2 regions of the Phyllobacterium sp. GQ127 genome follow, and region 1 is predicted to be linked to the other one. Evidence: predicted binding sites of a transcription regulator. Region 1 holds the regulator's gene; the other holds the start of a gene.
What was found. The regulator LexA, encoded in region 1, represses DNA repair genes until DNA is damaged. The targets are predictions, from matches to a motif close to TGTTCNNNNTGTGTTCNG.
Positions count from the first base shown of each region.

Region 2: uvrA (excinuclease ABC subunit UvrA) is a predicted target of LexA. The motif match lies at 2,809-2,826, and genes of this name have one in related genera.

Region 1 is NZ_JCAXDZ010000001.1:667,930-671,909, forward strand. It holds gene AC6CHM_RS03500 (ABC transporter substrate-binding protein) at 1-613, opposite strand, end outside; gene AC6CHM_RS03505 (substrate-binding domain-containing protein) at 898-1,920, shown strand; gene lexA (transcriptional repressor LexA) at 2,073-2,789, shown strand; gene AC6CHM_RS03515 (ComEC/Rec2 family competence protein) at 2,897-3,980, opposite strand, start outside.
Region 2 is NZ_JCAXDZ010000001.1:518,980-522,959, forward strand. It holds gene uvrA (excinuclease ABC subunit UvrA) at 1-2,654, opposite strand, end outside; gene AC6CHM_RS02775 (single-stranded DNA-binding protein) at 3,080-3,601, shown strand; gene AC6CHM_RS02780 (TetR/AcrR family transcriptional regulator) at 3,706-3,980, opposite strand, start outside.

The sequences.
Region 1 (3,980 bases):
CGCCGCCGGATGATTTTATCCATTCCAATGCATTACAGGTTAAACCCTCATAGGCATTTCCCTGAAACACAAATCCGAACATTCCCTTGTTTCCGGCTTGGCGCTCGCCATCCTGCACTTCCTTGGCGGTCGCAGCCATTTCATCCCATGTCTTGGGGACCGGCTTCTTGTACTTTTCGAGCAGATCCTTGCGATAATAAAGTGCTGGCGCATCTGTGTATAATGGCAGGGCAACCAATTTGCCGTCCACTGTCTGGCTTTCAATGATCGACGGGAAATGCTGGTCGACCACGCCTTTTGCCGCTTCGGTCAGATCGAGAAATTGCTCTGATAGCTGAGGCGCCCATACCACATCGGTCTTATAGACATCGATATCCGAGTTTCCGGCTGCAAGCCAAAGGCGATACTGACCGAAATTGTCAGAACTGCTTGATGGCATCGCCACAATGGAAACCTTGTTGCCTGTTTCTTTTTCAAAACGGTCAAGCTGCTTGCGCAACTCGGCATTTTCATTGCCGGTCGAGCTGTAAACAATAGAAAGATTGGCTGCATAGGCACCTGAAGACAACAGCGCTGTAAGCAGGATGCCCGCAAAAACTGAACTCTTTTTCATAAATCCTCCCAGAAATATTTGATGGATCAACCCATGCCGGACGGCACTCAATCCCCAATTGACGATCCTCCTCAAGCACATCAGACAGTGAAATTAACCTATCCAAAGCGCTTTGGATAAAAGGTGTCAAAACGCAAAACGAATGTCAATAAATAGTTTATGAACGCCATTAATCAGGCAAATAAAATTGTGCAGATCATTTAAAGCGCTTTGAAGTATGATTATATTACGAAGGCAAAGACATCGAACGACGCAGATAGGAATACAGTTTTGGACCGTCCGGCATGAAGCTGAAAGAACTCGCTGAAAAGCTCAACCTTTCCCAGACGACCGTTAGCCGCGCGCTGAACGGTTATCCGGAAGTGAATGAGGCTACGCGCGAGCGCGTCAATAAAGCCGCATTGAAATTTGGCTATAGCGCAAATGCAAATGCCCGACGTCTAGCCATGGGCCGTGTCGGTGCTATCGGTCTGGTTATCCCCGCAGATTCCAGCCAGCGATTTGGGCCTCATACCGCGGAATTTCTTGCCGGCTTGGCGGAGCGCCTTTCCCGGGACGAGATTGATTTTCTGCTCAGTCCCATTGTCGATAATGACGAGATTTCGGTCTATAAGCGCCTGATTTCGAGCAAACGGGTTGATGCGATCATCGTCTCCGGGCCTGTTTTGGTCGATGAGCGCGTATCCATGCTGATCGATGCAAACTTTCCCTTTGTTCTGCATGGCCGTACGAACATAGACAGGCCCCATGCCTGGCTGGATATCGACAATCAGGGCGCATTCTATCAGGCCGCAAGCCACCTCCTCGACCTTGGACATCGGCATATAGCCATGATTGACGGGTTAAGAGGGTTTACGTTCTCTGAGCATCGCGAGCTCGGATATCGCCAAGCGCTAAGCGAACGCGGCGTCGAAATCGACCCGCGCTTCATCGTACACGACTACTTCTCTGATGAAATCGGTTTTCGTGAAACGCAACGGCTGCTTTCATGCACTCCGCAACCGACAGCAATCATTGCAGGATCAATGATGACCGCTTTGGGTGTGTCACGTGCAGTTCGCAACAAGGGTTATCAGTTGGGCAAACAAGTATCGCTCATCACCCATGACGATGTCTTTCCATATCTCAATGCCAGCAACATGGTTCCATCCATGACCACCACGCGATCATCAATGCGCTCCGCCGCCACGAGAATCGCTGAAATGCTCGTGCGCGTCCTTGATGGCGAACCCGTGGACAATATTCATGAATTATGGCCCGTAGAACTCACAGTGCGCCAGTCGAGCGGTCCTCCGATAAGCGGATAGGCCCATATTTTGCGTCATTCCATCTGATTTTCAGAGTAATTGGGCATATAGGGCTGGTTTATACCAGATATTAATCCTTGTGGAACACAACTGGAACATATAGTGTTTGTTCTGGTTTTGTTTTTCCGATTCCACACTTAAGGATCGCCCCTATGCTGACGCGCAAACAACATGAACTTCTGCTCTTCATACATGAACGGTTGAAGGAAACGGGCATTCCCCCTTCTTTTGATGAAATGAAGGATGCACTTGATCTCGCATCTAAATCCGGCATTCATCGCCTGATTACCGCACTGGAGGAGCGAGGATTTATTCGTCGGCTAGCAAATAGGGCACGGGCGCTGGAAGTGCTTCGCCTGCCCGACTCAATTGCGCCGGGTCTGAACGCGCAACGCAAATTTTCTCCGAGCGTTATTGAAGGCAGTTTGGGACGAAATGTTGCGCCGCCTCGCCCGCAAGCAAGCACTGCCGATATTGTTGCTGCCAACATGATCAGCATTCCTGTTATGGGACGTATCGCTGCCGGTGTGCCGATCGCTGCAATTCAAAACCAGACTCACATGCTCAATCTCCCGCCCGATATGATCGGCAGCGGTGAGCATTATGCGCTTGAGGTCAAAGGTGACTCCATGATCGAAGCGGGTATTTTTGACGGCGACACTGTTGTTATCAAGCGCGGAGATACCGCGAGCCCCGGTGAAATCGTTGTGGCACTCGTGGATGATGAAGAAGCAACGTTGAAGCGTTTTCGCCGAAAAGGTGCATCCATTGCTCTCGAAGCAGCAAACCCCGCCTATGAAACCCGCATCTTTGGACCGGACCGCGTTCAGGTACAGGGCAAGCTGGTCGGTCTGATACGCAGATATTGATGGCGTTTACGCTTCGCTGGACGGTGTGCTTTTGTTCGTAGGCTCCATTCGAACAGCCACAGAATAGCAGCTAGCGAAAAATGTTTGGGACTACCATAAACGCCGAACTACATTTTATTGCTTGTATCCGGTGGTTTCTTGGATAGTTGCCGCTCTTCAAGATTGCGCGCGGCGCGGGAATAGATGCGGTAATTATTCCAAGGGCGATTGGGCGTGCCAATCGCATACTTTATATCAACCGAATTCAGGCGTTGAGAAAGCTCTTGTTTTGCCAAATCGGTGCCAACTGGTGTGGAATCGGCTTTGACAGAGTCAGATTGTGGAGCATCAAACCTGATCTCCGCAGCGCCTTTGAGCGCCAGCATTTGCGATGAAAGCAACAATTTTCCAGCATTTGGACAATTTGTAGCCTTCGCGGCAAAAGCCAAAATGATGATATCCCCTTCTAGGCATGCATCTGCTGTTCTTGTTGCATCATCGGTATAGGCAACGATTAATCCTCCTGGCTCCCGGGCAGTGCAAAGCTTATCGGCACATTCGAATTGAGCGCCGCTTGCAACCTCGCCTTTCATTGCCGGCTTAATGATCTGCCCGGCCCTATACCCCAACTGCCAATTATCGAGGCTGAAGGCGCTGCCCACTTGTTTATTGATCGCCAGATGGTCGTCGTCCGTTCTTAACGCGACCAGTTTTCCGTCTTCTGAGACCATAATCGCAGGATAGGATGCCCGTCCCGTCAAACCAATTGCCAATGCTACCAATGGCAAGGCAAGCAGGCGCAACCACGTTGAAAGAAATAGAAGAAGCAAAAGCCCTATCGCCATAAGAATAAGCGAAGTTTCGGACATCAACCCAAGATTTCCACTTGGTGAATGCGACGCCACGGCTTTTGCTATGGCGATAACAATCTCGATGCCCCATCCCATGATTTTAAACGGAAGCCAATCGAGGTCAAAAGGCATGGCGAGCAGGCCAAGCACTGCGAAGGGCATCACGAGAATTGAGACAATTGGTAGCGCCAAGGCATTTCCGACAAGGCCAAAAGGAGCGGTATTATTGAAATGATAGGCAGCAAAGATCGAGCTTGCTCCGCCAGCAACCAGCGAGGTCATGGCAATGCCGCCAATATAGGCCGTTGCTTTTGATGGAAACAGCCATATGCCGGCCTTGGCACTTGTCTGTTTCCGTAGG
Region 2 (3,980 bases), 150 kb from region 1:
AAATGCAAGCCTGTTGTCGGCTCATCAAGAATATAAAGCGTTCTGCCAGTTGCCTTGCGGGACAGTTCCTTGGCGAGTTTGATTCGTTGCGCCTCACCGCCGGAAAGCGTGTTTGCCTGTTGCCCGACATGAATATAACCAAGGCCGACCTTCGCCAATGTTTGCAACTTATCGCGAACGGCAGGAACGGCGGCGAAAAACTCCGCACCCTCTTCAACAGTCATATCGAGCACATCAGCGATTGATTTGCCCTTGAACAGAACTTCCAGCGTTTCGCGATTATAGCGCTTGCCATGGCATACGTCGCACGTGACATAGACATCCGGCAGGAAGTGCATCTCAATCTTGATGACGCCATCGCCCTGACAGGCTTCACAGCGCCCGCCTTTGACGTTGAACGAAAAACGACCCGGCTGATAGCCACGCGCCTTGGCTTCAGGCAAACCCGCAAACCAGTCACGGATTGGAGTAAACGCACCCGTATAAGTTGCCGGATTGGACCGGGGTGTACGTCCGATTGGCGATTGATCGATATCGATGACTTTATCGAGGAATTCCAGACCATCAATATGGTCGTGCTCTGCAGGATGCTCGCGGGAGCCCATGATCCGGCGTGAGGCGGCCTTGAATAATGTCTCGATAAGGAAGGTGGATTTTCCGCCACCCGACACGCCGGTTACAGCGGTGAAGGTGCCAAGCGGAATTTCTGCCGAGACATTTTTCAGATTATTGCCACGCGCGCCGACAACTTTAATCCGTTTCTTATTGACCTTGCGGCGTTCTGCCGGCACGGCCACCTCGATTTCGCCTGACAAATATTTGCCGGTCAAGGATTTCGGGCTGGCCATAATGTCCGCTGGACTGCCTTCGGCGATTATCTGACCACCGTGAATACCGGCGGCCGGACCGATATCGACGACATAATCCGCGGTCAAAATCGCATCCTCGTCGTGCTCAACAACGATAACCGTATTTCCGAGATCCCGCAGATGACGCAAAGTCTTCAGCAACTGCTCATTGTCGCGTTGATGCAGGCCAATGGATGGCTCGTCCAGAACATAGAGAACACCAGTCAGACCGGAACCGATCTGCGATGCAAGGCGGATACGCTGGCTTTCACCACCGGAAAGAGTGCCCGAATTGCGTGAAAGCGCCAGGTAGTCCAGGCCGACATCATTCAGGAAGCGCAGACGCTCGCGAATTTCCTTAAGAATGCGCGCAGCGATTTCTGTCTGTTTCTCATTGAAGCTTTTATCAATATCGCTGAACCAGGCATCCGCATGACGAATGGATTTTTCAGTAATCTGGCCGATATGCAGACCGCCAATTTTTACCGCAAGAGCCTCGGGTTTCAGGCGGTAACCCTTGCAAGCGGGGCAAGGCGTGCCAGACATGAAACGCTCGATCTCTTCGCGCGACCATGCTGAATCCGTCTCTTTCCAGCGGCGTTCCAAATTGGGAATGACACCCTCGAAAGATTTTGTTGTGCGATATGATCGCAAACCATCATCATAGGAGAATGCAATTTCACGGCTGCCAGTGCCGTAAAGTATGGCTTCGCGCGCCTCTTCATTCAAATCACGCCAGCGATCTGCGAGCTTGAAACCGTAGGCTTCGCCCAGCGCCTGCAATGTTTGGCTGTAATAAGGAGAACTCGATTTTGCCCAAGGCGCAATTGCACCATTCTTAAGCGTCAGGGCCTCGTCAGGAATGATCATCGTCGGATCAATCGCCTTTTGAGTACCCAGGCCATCGCAGGTCGGGCAGGCACCGAAGGGATTATTGAACGAGAAAAGGCGCGGTTCAATCTCCGAAATGGTGAAGCCCGAAACAGGACAGGCGAATTTCTCCGAAAACATGATGCGTTCATGTGTTTCGTTCTTGGATTTATTGGCTGATTCACTCGAGGTTTCATCAGCAGGCAGCGGCTTATCCGCAAATTCTGCGACAGCGATACCATCTGCAAGCTTCAGGCAGGTCTCGAGGCTATCGGCAAGACGTGCGGAAATATCAGGTCGGACGACGATGCGGTCAACCACAACGTCGATATCATGCTTGTACTTCTTATCGAGTGCCGGAACATCGGCAATTTCATAAAAAATACCATCGACCTTCACGCGCTGAAAACCGCGTTTCTGCAGATCCGCAAGCTCCTTGCGATACTCCCCCTTACGCCCGCGTACTATGGGCGCAAGGATGAATAGACGGGCGCCTTCCTCGAGCGCCATGACACGATCCACCATTTGGCTGACGGTCTGGCTTTCGATAGGCAAGCCTGTTGCCGGTGAATAAGGGACACCGACACGCGCATAAAGCAGGCGCAAATAGTCGTAAATCTCGGTGACTGTACCCACAGTTGAGCGGGGGTTGCGGCTGGTTGTCTTTTGCTCAATCGAAATTGCCGGAGAAAGACCGTCAATTTGATCCACGTCTGGCTTCTGCATCATCTCCAGAAACTGCCGGGCATAGGCCGACAGGCTTTCGACATAGCGTCTTTGGCCTTCTGCATAGATCGTATCGAAGGCGAGCGAAGACTTGCCCGAACCCGAAAGGCCGGTCATGACAATCAGCTTGTCGCGCGGCAGATCAAGATCGATATTTTTCAAATTATGTTCGCGCGCGCCGCGAATGGAAATGTACTTCTGATCGCTCATGTCGGTTCGCCTTTAAGAGGGCATGCTGTTATGGGGAATTGTTCTTTAAGAGAACAGTTCCCTTTATCTAGTGCTTCATGGATAATTTACGAGGCCGGACTTTATCAACCATCCTGAATCACCATAGCCATGTTGACATTATTAGAGCAAGTGCTAGAACAAAGAAAGAACAAATAATATTGACAGCGGTCTTCGCCATATCCGGATGTATACGGCTGCGAATTGATTGTAAAAGGACGCTTTGAGCTGAGATAGTCGGCTGCATGATCGAAAAATGTCTCCTGACAAATCTGGCAGGAGAGTGATCGCAGCAGACGATGCCGATATGAGGTGTATATTGTGGATAGTGGCAATCAATTGCCCGCCACACCCATGGCTTCTGTATGATAGGCAAAATTTAAAATTGGAATTTGTGGAGTTTGAACATGGCAGGCAGTGTCAACAAGGTCATTTTGGTAGGAAATCTTGGCGCTGATCCAGAAGTCCGGCGGCTCGGTTCAGGTGATCCCGTCGTGAATCTACGCATTGCGACCTCGGAAAGCTGGCGCGACAAGAATAGCGGCGAACGCAAGGAAAAGACCGAGTGGCACAGCGTCGTCATTTTCAATGACAATCTCGCAAAAGTTGCCGAGCAGTACCTTAAGAAGGGTATGAAGGTTTATCTGGAAGGCGCGCTTCAGACCCGTAAATGGCAGGACCAGACGGGCAATGATCGTTATTCCACCGAAGTCGTACTGCAAAAATTCCGGGGTGAACTACAGATGCTGGATTCACGCGGAGAAGGTGCGGGAGCTGGCGGCGGTCGGTCCTTCGAGAGCAATTCCGGGCGCGGACAGATGAGCGACGATCGTGGCGGCTCCGACTTTGGCCGGTCCAATGCAGGCGGATCCTCAAGCTCGAGCGGCGGTAATTTCTCACGCGATCTCGATGATGAAATCCCGTTCTGAGTTGAGTTCAAAAGACCGGACTTGATCGTATTCTCATTATTATGCAGGCATCGGGTAGTCCAAGACTGCCCGATGTTTGTTTTTAGATGAGAAAACAACTTCTCCTAGTTTCCGGAGCGCTTCACCATTGAAATAATGATTTCATAGAGCTCATCTTTTGCCTGAGCAGGAGCGATATCCTCGTTTACTGCAGCATTTGACAAGCCTTCTGCAGCTCCGAGCATTCCCCACAGCCCAGCCGATGAAACACCTTCTGCGCCGGTAAACGCATTTAACAGATGCCTGCACTTTTCTATGAACACGGCCTCGAAGTCGTGCTTTATCTTATCAAGTTCCGGCGAGCCTTTTAATGCGGCAGTGATACCGGGAATTTCGCGTC